DNA from 4 places in the Alkalilimnicola sp. S0819 genome. Region 4 is predicted to be linked to each of the others. Evidence: predicted binding sites of a transcription regulator. Region 4 holds the regulator's gene; each other region holds the start of a gene.
The links. Region 4 encodes sigma-54, which starts transcription at its own class of promoters, with help from an activator protein. Its sites were predicted from a motif close to TGGCANGNTNCNTGCTT; they were not measured.
Positions count from the first base shown of each region.

Region 1: the regulator sigma-54 is predicted to act here: its motif matches at 2,205-2,221, upstream of GBG68_RS05575 (phenol hydroxylase subunit).
Region 2: the regulator sigma-54 is predicted to act here: its motif matches at 1,705-1,721, upstream of GBG68_RS08025 (P-II family nitrogen regulator).
Region 3: the regulator sigma-54 is predicted to act here: its motif matches at 2,117-2,133, upstream of GBG68_RS07835 (TorF family putative porin).

Region 1 covers NZ_WHIW01000004.1:261,289-265,515, reverse strand. Annotated here, with positions in the region: gene GBG68_RS05590 (aromatic/alkene/methane monooxygenase hydroxylase/oxygenase subunit alpha) at 1-551, opposite strand, end outside; gene GBG68_RS05585 (MmoB/DmpM family protein) at 571-846, opposite strand; gene GBG68_RS05580 (aromatic/alkene monooxygenase hydroxylase subunit beta) at 871-1,872, opposite strand; gene GBG68_RS05575 (phenol hydroxylase subunit) at 1,905-2,135, opposite strand; gene GBG68_RS05570 (sigma-54-dependent Fis family transcriptional regulator) at 2,428-4,083, shown strand.
Region 2 covers NZ_WHIW01000007.1:88,129-92,355, reverse strand. Annotated here, with positions in the region: gene GBG68_RS08030 (ammonium transporter) at 1-1,226, opposite strand, end outside; gene GBG68_RS08025 (P-II family nitrogen regulator) at 1,251-1,589, opposite strand; gene ubiK (ubiquinone biosynthesis accessory factor UbiK) at 1,863-2,120, shown strand; gene GBG68_RS08015 (YifB family Mg chelatase-like AAA ATPase) at 2,195-3,691, shown strand; gene GBG68_RS14660 (c-type cytochrome) at 3,796-4,227, opposite strand, start outside.
Region 3 covers NZ_WHIW01000007.1:48,027-52,253, forward strand. Annotated here, with positions in the region: gene GBG68_RS07820 (c-type cytochrome) at 1-213, shown strand, start outside; gene GBG68_RS07825 (thiol:disulfide interchange protein DsbA/DsbL) at 393-1,022, shown strand; gene GBG68_RS07830 (endonuclease/exonuclease/phosphatase family protein) at 1,104-1,940, shown strand; gene GBG68_RS07835 (TorF family putative porin) at 2,194-2,916, shown strand; gene rmuC (DNA recombination protein RmuC) at 3,077-4,227, shown strand, end outside.
Region 4 covers NZ_WHIW01000008.1:86,828-91,054, forward strand. Annotated here, with positions in the region: gene GBG68_RS08595 (hypothetical protein) at 1-454, opposite strand, end outside; gene ptsN (PTS IIA-like nitrogen regulatory protein PtsN) at 463-933, opposite strand; gene hpf (ribosome hibernation-promoting factor, HPF/YfiA family) at 991-1,317, opposite strand; gene GBG68_RS08610 (RNA polymerase factor sigma-54) at 1,337-2,803, opposite strand; gene lptB (LPS export ABC transporter ATP-binding protein) at 3,099-3,824, opposite strand; gene lptA (lipopolysaccharide transport periplasmic protein LptA) at 3,821-4,227, opposite strand, start outside.

The sequences.
Region 1 (4,227 bases), on a different contig from region 4:
GCGGACATGGCGTCGTCGAAGAAGGACTTGGGCACGGACAGGTACCAGACCCGATCATGCATGTGCTGCCAGTCGTGGAAGCCGTTGAAGTACTTGTTGTACTGGGCAATGGTGTGGATCTGGGTCTGCACGTGGCGCAGCTCGTCGATGCTCTGCATCTGGCAGGCCACCTGGGCGCCCACGCCCGGGAACTGCCGCCCGGCCATGGCGAAACCGCGATGGGCGGCGTACTCCAGTGGGCTGACCCCCGTCAGGAACAATTTGAGCGCGTTGATGTAGCGCGCATCCGTCACGTTCAGCTGGCCGTTGTTCTGGGCGAAGGCGTCGATGATGGAGTAGAGCTTGCGCTCCTTCTCCGCCTGGTACTTCCAGTAGGCGTCCATGGTCAGGCGGAAGGGATCCTCCCACTTGCTCCAGTCATGGATCTTGATGCCCTCGAACTCCGCCTGGGGATAGATGGCGGACTTGTCCTGGTAGCTCGGCTCCCAGCCCAGGTCGCGGGTCAGGCGCTGGTACTTCTCGCGCAGGTTCATGCGTTTGGCGTTGCTCATGATCGTGCTCCTCCTTCGATTAGCGCAGACGCTCGAGGCGGAATGCGTCCTCGGTCTCGTCGACGTTGCCGGAAATGGAGATCAGGTTGATGTGGATTTCCTGGGGGTCCCAGTCGCGGCCGATCAGCTCCTCCACGGTCTCGCGCTTGATCACCAGTTGCCCGGGGGCGTCGATCTTCACCATCGCCGGAAAGTGCTCGATGGTGGCGTCGCGGTTGTCCTGCTCGATGGCCTCGATGATCGGTCGGGCCTCTTCATTGTTCTGCAGGGCGATGTAGACGGTGTTGTTCGTCATGGGGGTCTCCTCCGCCGGCGGGCCTTACAGGTCCAGACCGGATTTCTTCGCCGCGCGGGCCTTGAGTTCGTCCTGCAGCTCGCTCATCACCGACTGGGCCTCGCCGCCCAGCCCGTATTCGGCGACGGGCGCGAGCGCCGCGGCCACCCGGGGCATCCAGGCATTGATCCACTGCTCGATCTGCTGCTTGTTGGCATCGGACTCCTTCGCCGCCACCTTCAGCACCGCATCGGTCCAGCGACAGTGCTCGGTGTACCACTCGCTCATGAACTCGGTGAGCATGGACAGCCCGGCGCCGGATTCGCGCTCGAACACCGCATCGATGCGGTCGTAGACCAGCGGATAGAGCAGGCCGTCCAGCACGTAGTCCTGGGCCACCAGCAGCTCGAACCAGTCCTTCTGCACCATCAGCTCCTCGGCCAGCTGGCGCAGGGGCTGCCACAGGGGCTCATCGGTCCAGGCCTGCTTGCCCGCATCCAGGGTCTCGGCGCTGTTGCCGTCGATCATCAGGCCGATGCGCGAGAGGTACTGGGCGATCGCCAGCCGGTCCATCCCGGTGAACATGGCCGCCTGGGTGGTGGCGGTGCCGTAGCCGTAGGCGCAGATGTAGGTGTTGTTGAGGTTGGCCGCGTATTCCAGATGCCGCAGGGGCACCAGCAGCTTCGCCGCCTTGTCGCGGGAGGCCTCGCTCATGGTCCCCAGCAGCTTGCGCTTTTCCACGAAGGCGAAATTGCGCTCGGCCACTTCCTGCTGCCTGGAACGGGTCATGACCCAGGTGCCGTAGTAGTACTGGCGCGGGTCCTTCAGCGCGTACCAGTCCTCCATGGCGATCCGGGTGCGGCCGGTGTCATAGAGCTCGTGCTCGGAATCCCACAGGGGGCGGTAGTGGAAGTTCACCGTCGGCTGCAGGTCGTACATGGCCTCCAGGTAACGAGAGGCGGGCTTGTCCGCACCCAGCCGTCGGGCCACGTTGGCGAACGTGTGCCGCAGCGGCTCGATGGACGAAGTCTTGATGTCGATGCTCATGCAATCTCCTCCTGAATGAATGCGAGCCGGCTCTATAGACCGGCTTCGCGCCACTTCTTGCGATCCATGTCCACCCGCTGGGCGGCGGCCTCGCTCAGGTGCTCCACTCGGTTGGCGCGGCAGAACTCCTGAAAGGCGGCCTGGGGCAGAATCAGCTCCACGTAGAGCTCCGGGTCACCCACGGAAAAATCGAACTCGACAAAGCCGTCGAGCCGCCTATCGGTGACCCGCACATAGCGTTGCTGCTGATCGGTACTGGCCATGGCCGGGGCTCCTCCTGTCAGTTCGGGCCGGTGCGTCCCTGTCTGCGCACCGTGCCTCGGGGAGGGCTATAGCAGGGTCCGTGCCAAATGAGTAACGGATTGTTTTTCCGGGCTTTATTGCGGTCGCAACAAAAACGCCCGCAGGCGTCTGAGCTGAGCAATTCATCAAGCTGCGGCGCAGCATTTGATGATTTGATAAAGGGGCACAGCACGTGTGCCGGTGCAGCATGCAATGCGCCCCGCCTGCGCCTATGCTGGAGTGCACCAGGGAAGCAGCGGAGATCATCGGCCCATGTCCGGCGCCCCCGTACCCAAGAACTTCGACCAGCTCTTCGAGCAGCTCAAACTGCGCTTCGAGCACGGCCGCATCCTGCTCGAGAAGCAGCGCATGGTGTTGCTCCACACCGGCGCGATCGCCGCGCTGCGCAAGGAGTTGGTGGAGAGCCTGGGGCTGGACCGGGCCCGGGGCGTGCTCACCCGCATGGGTTATGCCTCGGGCCAGCGGGATGCGCAGATGTGCCGGCGCATGATTCCCAACGCCTCCGACGAGGAACTGATGCACCTGGGCCCCGCGCTGCATTCGCTGGAAGGGGTGGTGGAGGTGGAACCGGCGGAGTTGGACATCGACATCACCGCCGGGCGTTATTACGGCGAGTTCATCTGGCGCAACAGCTTCGAGGCCGACGTGCACCTGGAAACCTTCGGTCTGGACGTGGACCCGGTGTGCTGGATCCAGATTGGCTACGCCTCGGGCTACACCAGCGCAGTGATGGGCCGCTTCATCATGTATCGCGAAACCGAATGCCGCGGCCGCGGCGACAAGCGCTGCTACATCATCGGCAAGCCCGCGGAGGACTGGGCCGACGCCGAGCGGGACCTCAAGTACTACCGCCCCGACCGGGTGGCCGATCAGCTCATCGCCCTGCAAACCCAAGTGGAGCAGCTGCGCTACAACATCGACGAACAACTGGGCCTGGGCGATATGGTCGGCACCTCGGAGGCCTTCAAGGATGCCGCCGAGATGGTCGCCAAGGCCGCCCGGAGTCAGATCACCGTGCTGCTGCTGGGCGAGACCGGCGTGGGCAAGGAGATGTTCGCCCGCGCCCTGCATGGGCTGAGCGCCCGCGCCGAGAAGGCCTTCGTGCCCATCAACTGCGCGGCGATTCCCGAGGAACTGATCGAATCCGAACTCTTCGGCGTGGAAAAAGGGGCCTTCACCGGCGCGGCCCAATCACGTCCCGGGCGTTTCGAGCGCGCCCATGGCGGTACGCTGTTCCTGGATGAAGTGGGCGAACTCTCCCCCGCCGCCCAGGCCAAGCTGCTGCGGGTGCTGCAGGAAGGCGAGTTCGAGCGGGTGGGCGATACCCAGACCCGGCGGGTGGACGTGCGCCTGGTGGCCGCCACCAACGTGGAACTGGCCCAGGCCGTGGAGGCCGGCCGCTTCCGCGCCGATCTGTACTACCGACTCAACATCTACCCGGTGCTCCTGCCCCCGCTGCGCGATCGCCGCGAGGATATCCCGTTACTGGCCCTGCGTTTTCTCGATAAGCACACCGCCCGCCACGGCAAGAGCGTGCGCGGCGTCAGCTCGGCCGCCCTCACCGCCCTGCAGCAATATCCCTGGCCCGGCAATATCCGCGAACTGCAGAACATGATCGAACGCGGTGTGATTATCGCCCCACCGGGGGGCGAGATCGAGGTAGAGCATCTGTTCTCGACCCTGCACCCGCCCCCCGCGCAAGCAGCCGAGCCGGAACCGTCGGAACCTCTGGACTCCCTGGTGGACCAGGCCCTGGGGCGGGAAACCTCGCTCGAGGAACTGGAGCTTCGGTTGATGGAGGCCGCCGTTGAGAAGGCCGAGGGCAACCTCAGCTCGGCCGCCCGCATGCTGGGGCTGACCCGCCCGCAGCTGGCCTATCGGCTCAAGAAACACGGCAGACACATGTAGATCAGCGCACAAAAGCAGGGCGAGCAGGCAGATCCGGAGGGCCTGTGGCGCCGGTTCCGGGGTGGGTCGCCGTTCGCGCCAGGGCCAGACGCCCGCAAGCCCCTGCAAAGCAGCGGTCCCAACCCCAACCTGTTAACGTAGCGC
Region 2 (4,227 bases), on a different contig from region 4:
TCCGGATAGGCCTCCAGGCCACACTCGCCCACGTCCACGCCGTTGATCTCCTCTTCCTCGGAGACCCGGATACCCATGGTCGCCTTGATGAGGCTCCAGACGATCAGGCTGGCGCCGAACACCCACAGGAAGATGCAGACGATGCCCAGCAGCTGCGCGCCGAAGCTAGCCTCGGCATTGGTCAGCGGCACCGCCAGCAGGCCCCAGAGCCCGACCACGCCGTGCACCGAGATCGCGCCCACCGGGTCGTCGATCTTCAGTTTGTCCAGACCGACGATGGCGAACACCACGATCAGACCGCCCAGACCGCCGATCAGGGTGGCGGCCAGGGGGGCGGGGGTGAGCGGCTCGGCGGTGATGGCCACCAGGCCCGCCAGCGCGCCGTTCAAGGCCATGGTCAGATCGGCCTTGCCGAACATCGCCCGGGCGGTGAGCAGGGCCACCACCAGGCCCCCGGCGGCGGCCATGTTGGTGTTGACGAAGATCTTCGCCACCGCGTTGGCCTCGGCCACGTTGGAGATCATCAGCTCCGAGCCGCCGTTGAAGCCGAACCAGCCCAGCCACAGCACGAAGGTGCCCAGGGTCGCCAGCGGCATGTTCGCACCGGGAATGGCGCGGATCTCGCCCTTCGGGCCGTACTTGCCCTTGCGCGCGCCCAACAGCAGCACACCGGCCAGGGCCGCGGCGGCGCCGGTCATGTGAACGATGCCGGAGCCGGCGAAGTCGTTGAAGCCCGCGGCCTCCAGGAAACCGCCGCCCCACTTCCAGAAACCCTGCACCGGGTAGATGAAACCCGTCATCACCACCGCGAACAGCAGGAAGGCCCAGAGCTTCATCCGCTCGGCGACCGCCCCCGAGACGATGGACATGGCGGTGGCGACGAACACGACCTGGAAGAAGAAATCCGCCATGCTCGAGTAGTAGATCTCGCCCTCGCTGGCGAGCACGGCCTCGGCGGCATGATCCCCGCCGATCAGGAAGGACAGCCCCGGAATGAAGCTGTTCACCGAATCGCCGTACATGATGTTGTAACCCACCAGCATGTACATGATGCAGGCGATGGAGAACAGCGCGATGTTCTTGGTGAGGATCTCGGCGGTGTTCTTGGCGCGCACCAGGCCCGCCTCCAGCATGGCGAAACCCGCCGCCATCCACATCACGAGCGCGCCGGACACCAGGAAATAGAAGGTATCCAGGGCATACGCCAGTTCAATGACTTCGTTCATGACCGTTACTCCCGTGAACTGCCCTTAAAGCGCGTCGGCGCCAATCTCGCCGGTGCGGATTCGCACCACCTGCTCGACGTCGAAGACGAAAATCTTGCCGTCGCCGATCCGGCCGGTGTTGGCCGCCTGAATGACGGCATCCACGGCCCGATCGAGCAGGGCTTCGTCCAGGACGATCTCCACCTTCATCTTGGGGAGAAAATCCACCACGTACTCCGCCCCGCGGTAGAGTTCGGTGTGGCCCTTCTGGCGGCCGAAACCCTTGATCTCGGTGACGGTGATGCCCCGCACCCCGATCTCCGAGAGGGCCTCGCGCACGTCATCGAGCTTGAAAGGCTTGATAATCGCGGTGACCATTTTCATGATCGTCTCCTTGATGGTTTCTGTACGGCCCGCCCCGCGGGCGCTTGCACCCTCGATCCGCTGCCCATAGCTCGGAACGGGGGCCGCGCTGATCGAACGCTTGCACCGGAGCGAAGAGCACTTCCCGTGCCATGCGGGGTTTTCTCTTTCCCCACAAAGGCTTGCGCAACATCAGGAACACCGATCCGCGGCGCCGTTGCACCAAAACGGGCCGGCCACCGCGGATCCCTCGCACCAAAGCGGTGCAATCACCAGCCCCGAAGGACATCAGTCATGCTGGACCCGAAGAAACTCGATGAAATGGCCCGCCGCCTGAGCGAGAACCTGCCCGGTGGGGTGCGGGAATTTCAGGCGGAGATGGAAAAGAACATGCGCGCGACCCTGCAGAACATGTTCAACCGCCTGGACCTGGTCACCCGGGAGGAATTCGACGCCCAGGCCAAGGTGCTCGCCCGCACCCGCGCCCAGCTGGAAGCGCTGGAGACCCGGGTGGCGACGCTGGAAGAGCACGAGGACCGGGCGCAGGGATAGGAAAGGCAATCGCGGCGCATGGCCGCGGTTCTCTCCTCACGCAACAATAAGCACCCAGGGAAGGGGGTAGCACCATGGCGCTCGCCGTCATCCACAGCCGTGCGCCGCGGGGCATCGACGCCCCGCCGGTGACGGTGGAGGTTCATCTCGCCGGCGGCTTGCCCACGCTCAACATCGTCGGCCTGCCGGAAACGGCGGTGCGCGAGGCCAAGGACCGGGTACGCAGCGCCCTGCAGAACGCCGGCTTCGACTTCCCCGCCGGGCGCATTACCGTCAACCTCGCCCCCGCCGACCTGCCCAAGGGCGGCGGGCGCTACGACCTGCCCATGGCACTGGGCATCCTCGCCGCCTCGGGGCAGTTGCCGGCGGAGCTGGAGGGCTATGAGTTCATCGGCGAACTCGCCCTGAGCGGCGCGCTGCGCCCGGTGCAGGGCGCCCTGCCCGCCGCCGTGCACAGCGCCCGGGCGCATCGGCGCCTGATCCTGCCGGCAGCGAGCGCCCCGGAGGCCGCACTGGCCCACCCCGAGGGCTGCCACGGGGCGGAGCACCTGTTGGCGGTCTGCGCCCATCTGCGCGGCGAGGCCCCCCTGCCAGCGGCGAGCACCCGGCCCGCCCCGGCAGCCCCCAGCGCGGCGGCGGACCTGGCCGAAGTCCGCGGCCAGAGCCTCCCCCGACGCTGCCTGGAGATCGCCGCCGCCGGGCGCCACAACCTGCTCATGCTCGGCCCGCCCGGCACCGGCAAATCCATGCTCGCCGCCCGCCTGCCGGGCATTCTGCCGCCCATGAGCGATGCCGAGGCGCTGGAGGCCGCGGCCGTGGCCTCGGTGAGCGATACCGGCTTCGACCCGACTCAGTGGGGCCGACGCCCCTACCGCAGCCCCCACCACAACGCCTCCCACGTGGCGCTGATCGGGGGCGGCAGCCGCCCCCGGCCCGGAGAGGTGTCGCTGGCCCACCAGGGTGTGCTGTTTCTGGACGAATTGCCCGAGTTCGACCGCCGTGCCCTGGAAGCGCTACGCGAGCCCTTGGAGAGCGGCGAGGTGCGCATCGCCCGTGCGGCGGGGCGCATGCGCTACCCGGCGGATTTTCAGCTGATCGCCGCCATGAACCCCTGCCCCTGCGGCTACGAGGGCGACCCCCAGACCCCCTGCCGCTGCTCGGCAGAGCAGATCGGCCGGTATCGGGCGCGCCTCTCCGGGCCCTTGCTGGATCGGATGGACTTGCTGGTGGAAGTGCCCCGCCTGCCGGCCGGGCTGCTCGCCGACTGCGCGCCCGGCGAAGCCTCGGCCCGGGTGGCACGCCGGGTGGGGGAAGCCTGGGCACGGCAGCAGGCGCGCCAGGGCGGCGCGAACGCGCGCCTCGCCCCGGGCGCGCTGAGCCGGTTCTGCCAGCTGGACCGTGCCGGGCGAGAATTGCTGGAGCGTGCGCTGGAGCGGCTGCGGCTCTCGCCCCGGGCCTATCACCGGGTGCTGCGGGTGGCCCGCAGCATCGCCGATCTGGCCGGCGCCGAGCGGATCTCGCAACCGCATCTGGGAGAGGCCTTGAGTTATCGGGGCTGGCCGGGGGCTTGAGGCGAGGACAAGCAGGCCCCCCGTGTCAGGATGGAGGTCCCGAGCCCAAAGAAAAAACCGGGCCTGAAGCCCGGTTTCCGTGGAGTTCGAAGGCAGCGTGGCGCTTACTCGGCGCTCAGACCGCTCTGCTCCAGCATGTAGGCGACGGTGTCACGCACTTCCTCGTCGCTCAGCGCGCTGTTGCCACCCCGCGGGGGCATGGCGCGGATGCCGTTGATGGCATGATCCACCAGCACCTCGAAGCCCTGCGCCAGACGCGGTGCCCAGTCACTCTGCTCACCGGTCACCGGCGCACCCAGCACGCCGCTGGCGTGGCAGGCGGCGCAGACCTGGCCGTTGATCTGCTCGGCGCTCATCGGCCCGCTGGCCGCGGCCGCCGCCTGCTGCTCGCCGCCACCCAGCTCCGGCATCGGCTCACCACCCTTGCGCACCGCCGCCACCGGCTGCAGGCGCTCGGTGGCACGCTCGCGCTCGAGCTGGGCGCGTGCGCCCTGCTTGGCATCCGGGCTGGAGGTCGCCAGGAAGATGAGCACGGC
Region 3 (4,227 bases), on a different contig from region 4:
CACGGCCCGGCGGGCCAGGGCGTGGAAGGTGCGGGCTTCCCGCAGATCGGCGGCCAGAAGGCGGCTTATCTGGCCAATGCGCTGCGCGCCTACCGTGCCGGCGAGCGCCAGACCGACCTCAACAGCATGATGCGGGACGTGGCCGGCAAGCTCACCGATGAAGAAATCCAGGCGCTGGCCGGGTACGTCTCCGGTCTGTACCGCGCCCAGTAAGCTCGGCTTGCGCGCGTGAGCCCAGGGAAAGGCGGCCTTCAGGCCGCCTTTCGCGTTTTCGGGTTTGGGTTGGTACAGGGCCCGAGCTATTCTGGGGGGAACCCGGTGCGCGTCGTGGAGTCGAACACCAAAGGTGCCGGCCCCGGCCCACAAGAACCAGTAAATGTAAGGATGGACCAATGATGAAGCGGATGATGCAGCTCGCCCTGGTGCTGATGCTGTTCACGGGCCTGGCCCAGGCGCAGCAGTTCCAGGCGGGGCGCGATTATCGGGTGATCAGCCAGCCCGATGCCGGTGGCGAGCAGGATGGGCAGGTGGAAGTGCGGGAATTCTTCTCCTATGCCTGCCCGGCTTGTTTCGATTTCAGCGGCCCCTTCCACGACTGGCTCGCCGAGGCGCCCGAGGGCGTGGTGATCCGGCGCACCCCCATGGTGTTCAACCCCAGCTGGGAGCCGCTTGCCCGAGCCTATTACGTGGCCGAAGTGCTGGGCGTGGTGGAGCAGGTCCACAAGCCCCTGTTCAATGCCATTCACGTCAAGGGTCAGCGTTTCCAGTCCGCCGAGGACGTGGCCGAGCTGTTCGCCGCGCAGGGCGTGGACCGGGCCCAGGTGCTGAAACTCTGGGACAGCTTCGCCGTGGCCACCCGCCTGCGCCAGGGCGAGCAGCTGGCGAAACGCTACCGGATCATGAGCACGCCTTCGTTGGGTGTGGCCGGGCGCTACACCATCAGCACACGCACTGCCCGTAGCCAGCCCCGTATGCTGCAGGTGGCGGACGAGCTGGTGAAACAGCGGCTAGGCGCCCAATAAGCCGATACGGTTGTGAGGCTCGTCACGTCGCCGGGAACATCTGCGCGGCATGATGGGCATCCCCGTCCTGCCCGGAGCCCGATGACCGAGATGAGTGCCCGCATCCAGCGCCTGGACCCGGAGCCGCATCCCGCGGCCACGCTACCCGTGCGTCATGCCGCCGAGACCCTGCGGCTGATGAGCTACAACATCCAGACCGGCATCGAAACTCGCCAGTACCATCATTATCTGACCCGCAGCTGGAAGCATGTCCTGCCCCATGCGGCGCGCCAGGACAATCTGGACCGCATCGCCGGCACTATCTGTGATTACGACATCGTCGGGCTGCAGGAAGTGGACGCAGGCAGCTTTCGCAGCGGCTTCGTCAATCAGGTCCATTATCTGGCGGGGCAAGGCGCCTTTCCCTATTGCCACTTCCAGACCAACCGCCGCATCGGCCGGCTGGCGCGCCACAGCAACGGGCTGCTGAGCCGCTTTCGGCCGCTGGAGATGCGCGAGCACAAGCTGCCCGGCATGATCCCCGGCCGAGGCGCGCTGGTGGTGCGCTTTGGCGGGCCGCAGGCGGACCTGTCCGTGGTGCTGCTGCATCTGGCGCTGAGCCGGCGCGCGCGCATGAACCAGATGGATTTCGTGGCGGAGCTGATCCAGGACCTGCCCCACGCCGTGGTCATGGGTGACTTCAACTGCCATTCCCGCGCGCCGGAGCTGGAGCGCTTGCTGCACCGCACCCGGCTGATGGAACCCCTGCACCATCTGCATACCTACCCGAGCTGGCGGCCGCAGAAGAATATCGACCACATCCTGGTTTCCGATGAGCTGGAGGTGCGCAGCGCGGCCGTGCTGGACTGCCCGCTCTCCGACCATCTGCCCATCACCATGGAGATCGCCCTGCCGGCGGACGTGGAGCTGGTGGCCTGAGCGCCGCATAGCCACGACGCCGCCACAGGCGCAACCCCGGCCCCCCGGCCCCGAGCAGGCCCAGCGCACCAAACCTGTGCCCCGCCCGCACCAGCACCGTGCGCCGCGCTCGGGGCCCGTCGACGAAATCCTTGCGGCCCTTTTGCAAGCCTTTGAATAATAACGCCAACCACCATTGGCACACCCTCTGCAATACCCCGTCTGACCCGGCTTCACCGCAAGCCTTTCCATCCATCCTTCGGGGGTATTACCAATGAGCTTCACCCGCAAGACCACCACCACCGCTTCCGTGTGCGCGCTGCTGGCCGGCACCGTCGCCCTGCCGGCCCAGGCCGAGCTCAGCGGCAACATCGGCGTCGTCTCCGAGTACGTGTTTCGGGGTATCACCAACGCGCCGGAGAACGACGACGCCGCCGTGCAGGGCGGCCTGGACTGGGCCCATGATTCGGGCTTCTATCTGGGCTACTGGGGCTCCAGCCTGGGTTACAGCGACGAGAGCGGGGGCGGCTTCGAGAGCGATTTCTACGGCGGCCATGCCGGCTCGCTGGGCATGTTCAGCTACGACGTGGGCCTGATCTACTACCACTACACCAACATCGACGACGCGGATGTGCCGGAATTCGCCGCCAGCCTGGGGCTGGGCCCGGTGAGCCTGGGCGTCAATGTGCTGCTGGATGACGTGGTCTGGGGCAACGAAGGCGACGCCTACTGGACCCTGGGCTTCGCGTACGACCTGCCCAAGGACTTCAGCTTCGCCGCCACCGCCGGTTTCTACACCTATGAGGACAGCGGTGAGTTCATCGCCAGCAGCGCCGAGAGCAGCGGCTTTCGCCACCTGGATCTGAGCCTGAGCCGGCCCATCGGCGACACGGGGGCGGAGATGCGCCTGACCTACATCGTCGGCGGAGAAGACCGCGATGGCGTGGAGCAGGACGACGCCGTGGTGCTGGGCCTGAGTTACAACTTCGACATCTGACCAGCGGCGCGGCCCCTCGCCGCGATGCCGCGAGGCGAAATCCAGGGGGCGGCGTCAACAGCCGTCCCGGATTCCGCTTCGCGGCATCGGAGCCACAGGCGTTGTCCGTGCGGCACAATTTGTCGCCCGCAGGCGCTACACTGGCCGGCTATCAAGACCGATGATCAGTCTGCAGGGGGATGTGGTGAGCGAAACTCAGAGTCTGATGGTGTTGGCCGCGCTGCTGTTGGCCGGCGTGGTGCTCTTGCTGGGGCTGTGGCTGCGCGCCAGCCGGGCCGCCGCGGCCCTGGGCGAGCAGCTGCGCCACCGCGACGAGATGCTGCAGGCCGAGCGCGACGCGGCCGCCGAGGCCCGCGAGCAATCGAGTGCCCGGGAGAGCGAGCTGGCCGAGCTGCGCACCCGCCATGCGGTGCTGGAGGCCCGTGCCGATAACGAGGCGCGACGCCTGAACGATGAGCGCGAGCGGCTGCAGGCGCTGGAGGGCCAGCTGGAGCAGGCCCGCGCCGAGGCCCGCCAGAGCGAACAGACCCGCGCCGAGCTGGCCGAGCAGCTCGCCACCCTGCGCAGCCGCCGGGCCGCCGACCAGGAGCATTACGAAGCCCGCCTGAAGGAGCTGGACCAGCACAAGGCCGCGCTCAAGCAGGAGTTCGAGAACCTGGCCAACAAGATCTTCGAGGCCAAGAGCGAAACCTTCTCCCAGCGCAACCGCGAATCCCTGGACGCGCTGCTCAAGCCCTTCCGCGAACAGATGGGGGAGTTCAAGCAGAAGGTGGAGCACGTTCACGTGGAGAGCAGCAAGCAGCAAAGCGCCATGCAGACCGAGCTCAAGCAGCTGCAGAACCTGCACCAGCAGATGAGCCGGGAGGCCAACGAGCTGGCCACCGCCCTGAAGGGCCGGGCGAAGATGCAGGGCAACTGGGGCGAGATGGTGCTGGAGAACGTGCTGGACCGCTCCGGCCTGCGCCTGGGCAGCGACTACAAACGCGAAGTCTCCATCACCGACGAGCAGGGCAAGCGTGCTCGCCCCGATGCGGTGGTCTACCTGCCCCAGGAGCGCCATCTGATCATCGACGCCAAGGTCTCGCTGAACGCCTATACCCGCTTTGTGAACGCCGAGGACGAGCTGGAGCGGCGCCAGGCGCTGAAAGAGCACGTGGAGGCCATGGGCGCGCGCATCCGCGAACTGGCCGACCGGGACTACCACAAGCTCGACGGGCTGAAATCCCCGGACATGGTATTCATGTTCGTACCCATCGAATCCGCCTTCGTGGAAGCCCTGAAGGCCGACGAGACCTTGTTCCAGAAGGCTGT
Region 4 (4,227 bases):
CCAGCAGTGCCAGCGGTCGTCCGGGGCTGACCGGCAGTTGCAGGCAAGGCAGGCTTTGGCCCAGGTAGGCCCGTTCGCAGTGGCGCGGTTCCAGTCGCGGCCAGTCGGCATAGTCCGCCGGTGAGGCTTTCAGTAATTCGATTTCCAGGGCGATGCTCGTTTCGGCCAGCCAGGCGCCGGGACCGAACAGGCGTGTCACCTCCAGCAGGCCCAGGCCGCGCACCTCCAACAGGCCGCGCAGCGCCTCGGGGCTGCGTCCGCGGGGGGCGCCAGGGGCCGGGTACAGTTCCACCGCGTCATCGGCCACCAGCCGATGGCCGCGTTCGATCAGCTGCAGGGCGGTCTCGCTCTTGCCCACGCCGCTCTCGCCGGTGAGCAGCACGCCCCGCCCATCCAGCGACAGCAGGACGCCGGGAATGGTCTGTACTTCGGGGCTCGTGGGGCGGATGGGCATGTCTGTGTTCAGGACGGGTTCCGGGTGGCCTGCCAGTCCAGCAGCATCTGATGGATCTGTTCGGGCGTTTCCGCGCCGCGCAGGCGCTCGCACAGCGTCTGGTCGCTGAACAGCTCCGCCAGGCTGGAGAGGATCTGCAGGTGCTCGTCGGTGAAGTGCTCCGGAACCACCAGGGCAAACATCAGGTCCACGGGTTGCTTGTCGAAGGCGTCGAAGTCCACGCCGCTCTGCAACTTGATGAAGGCGCCCAGCGCCTCGCTGCTGCCCTCGATGCGGGCGTGAGGCAGGGCGACTCCGCGGCCGAGGCCGGTGCTGCCCAGCCGCTCCCGGCTGATCAGTTTTTCGAACACCGTGTTCGCGGACAGGGTGTCGGCGTTCCGGGTAAGCAGTTCGCTGAGTGTCTCCAGGGAGCGTTTCTTGCTGGCCAGGTCCGCATCGACGGCGATGCGTTCGAGGCTGATCAGATCGACGATGTTCATTTTTTCTAGCGCGCCTATGGAAGCGGGGCGGCCCGTTTTGGGGCCGCCCCGACTGCGTTACTCGAGCGCTGCCTTCTGGGCGGCGCCTTCGCGACGGTGGTGATCGGTGAGTTTTTCCTTGTGCTTGACGACCTGCCGGTCGAGCTTGTCGATCAGCGCGTCGATGGCGGCATACATGTCCTCGTGGGTGGCTTCGGCGTGAATGCGGGCCCCACTGAGTAGCATGGTGGCTTCGGCCTTCTGGTCCAACTTTTCCACCGTGAGAATGACGTGCACATCCACCACGTTGTCGAAGTGACGCTCCAGGCGGTCGAGTTTGTCCTTGACGTAGCTGCGGAGCGCCTCGGTGATGTCCACGTGATGGCCGGTGACGTTGATCTGCATACCGCCTCCTTTGGGGTATTCAGGCGAGCCTCTTTCGCTCGGTGGATGAACCAATGTTCATGGCTTCCCTGTACTTTGCCACGGTTCGTCGGGCAACGTTAATGCCTTCGTCCTGAAGGATCTCGGTGAGCTTGCTGTCACTCAAGGGCTTGTCGGGTGCCTCGGCGGCGATGAGCTTGCGGATGCGTGCGCGGATGGCGGTGGCGGAGCACTCCTGGCCATCGGCGGTGCTGACGTGGCTGGAGAAGAAATACTTGAACTCCAGCGTGCCCCGCGGGGTGTGCATGTACTTCTGGGTGGTGATGCGCGAGATGGTGGACTCGTGCATCTCCACCTCTTCGGCCACTTCGCGCAGTACCAGCGGCTTCATGGCCTCTTCGCCGTGCTCGAAGAAGCCCTGCTGGTGGGCGACGATGAAGCGGGCGACCTTCAGCAGGGTCTCGTGGCGGCTCTGCAGGCTCTTGAGGAACCAGCGCGCCTCCTGGAGCTGGTCGCGCAGGGTGGCGCTCTCGCCACCCTTGAGCAGGCCGGCGTAGTAGTCGTTGACCCGAATCTTCGGCAGGGCATCGGTGTTCAGATCCACCTGCCAGACCCCCCGCTGCTTGCGCACGAACACATCCGGAATGACATATTGGGGCGTTTCGTCGCTGATCCGCGCGCCCGGATGCGGATCCAGGGTCTGGATCAGGGCGACCACCGCCCGCAGGCTGTCCTGGTCGAGCTTCAGGCGGCGCATCAACTGGCTGTATTGGCGCCCGGCGAGCAGTTCCAGGTGCTTGTCCACCAGCAGCCGCGCTTCGGCGAGCCAGGGGGTGTCGGGGGGCAGGGGCTCGAGCTGCAGCAGCAGCGCTTCGCGGGGCTCCCGCGCGGCCACCCCCACCGGGTCGAAGCGCTGGACGCGCTGAAGCACCGTTTCCACCTCTTCCGGTTCCACCCGCCACTCGGGGGGCAGGGCCTGCAGCACCTCCTCGGTGCCGATGTGCAGGTAACCGTCGTCGGCCACCGAGTCGATGAGGATCTCGGCGATATAGCGGTCCTTCTCGGTGAAACCGCACAGATCCGCCTGCCAGCGCAGGTGCGCGCGCAAGCCGCCCGCGCTGCCGCTCTCGTTGGCGAAGGGGTCGCGGTCGTCGAATTCGGGGCTGCTGTAGCTGGTGGAGCCGTCGTAGACGTCGTCCCACTGGCTGTCCACCGGCAATTCGTCGGGGATGTGCTCGTTGGGCTCGCTGGTATCCCGGGCGCTGTCCTCCGCGGGCTCCGGGGCGTCCCGGGCCTCGCGTTCCTCGTCGCGCTCGCGGCTGGACAGTTCCCGGTCCAGGCTGGGCTCGGTGTCTTCCTCCAGCTCCAGCATGACATTGGACTCCAGCGCCTGCTGGATCTCCAGCTGCAGGTCCAGGCTGGAGAGCTGCAACAGCCGTATGGCCTGTTGCAGCTGGGGCGTCATGGTGAGCTGCTGCCCCAGGCGTATTTGCAGACTTTGCTTCATGCCCATGGGCGTCGGTCGATGCCGCGCGCTGCGTGCCGCTGATTAGTGTGGGATGGGTACATGCTTAGCGTCCATCGTAGCCTAATTGTCACGGGGCTGGAACGGCGGGCGGGCCGCGCCGGGCCCGGGGAGGCGCTGCCCCCTTCTTTTGGGCCTCTCACCGTCTGGCGGTTCGCCGCCAAGGCGCGATGGGGCGTCGCCCTGGCCAAGGGTCTGGGCCATTCGTGGCGGGCGCCGCCTCGCCGAGGCGCGCCCGGCTGCCGCAGAGGCCTCGGGGGGATCGATCCGTGTGCCCCTAGAGCCGGAAATGCTCCCCCAGGTAGACCTCCTTGACCCGCTGATTGGCCAGCACTTCTTCGGCGCTGCCCTCGGCGATCACCGCGCCGTCCCCCAGGATATAGGCCCGCTGCACGATGCCCAGGGTCTCGCGCACATTGTGGTCGGTGATCAGCACGCCGATGCCGCGTTCGGCCAGATGGCGCACGATCTGCTGGATGTCCACCACCGAGATGGGGTCCACGCCGGCGAAAGGCTCATCGAGCAGGATGAAACGCGGGTTGGCGGCCAGCGCCCGGGCGATTTCCACTCGGCGCCGTTCGCCCCCGGAGAGCGAGATGCCCATTTGATCGCGCAGGTGGGTGACGTGGAATTCCTCCAGCAGCGCGTCCAGCTCCTGGCGGCGCTGGGCGCGGCTGAGCTCCTTGCGGGTCTCCAGCACGGCCATCAGGTTGTTGGCGACGCTCAACTTGCGGAATACCGAGGCTTCCTGGGGCAGGTAGCCGATGCCGAGCCGCGCCCGGGTGTGGATGGGCAGGCGGGTGATGTCCTGCCCGTCCAGCACGATGCGCCCGCCGTCGGCGGCGATCAGGCCGACGATCATGTAGAAGGAGGTGGTCTTGCCGGCGCCGTTGGGGCCCAGCAGGCCGACGATCTCGCCGCTCTGCAGGGCGAAGCTGGCGTCCTTGACCACGGTGCGCCCCTTGTAGCGCTTGATCAGGCCTTCGGCGAGCAGGCGGCTCATGGCGCGTCGCCCTTGTCATCTTCCTTGGGGAAGAACTTGATGCGGATACGCTGGTCTTCGCCCTCGCCGCGCTCGGCCTGCATGCGGTCTTCCTGCACCAGATAGACGATGGTCTCGCCTTCGAACTCGTCCTGGCCCTGGGTGATCAGGCCGCCCTGGAGCAGACGGACCCGCTCGGGGCCGCTGGCGTAATACTCCATGCGCGGGGCACGGGCCTTGACCGGCAGGGGCTGGTCGTCGGGCAGCTGCTGGTAGGTGGCGGGGCGGCCGTCCACGTAGGCCTTGTCCAGCTCGCCGCCCTCGGTCTGGTAGACGGTCATCTTGTCGCCGGTGATCTTCAGCGTGCCCTGGGTGAGGATCACATTGCCGGTGTACACACTCACGCCGCTGACGTTGTCCATCT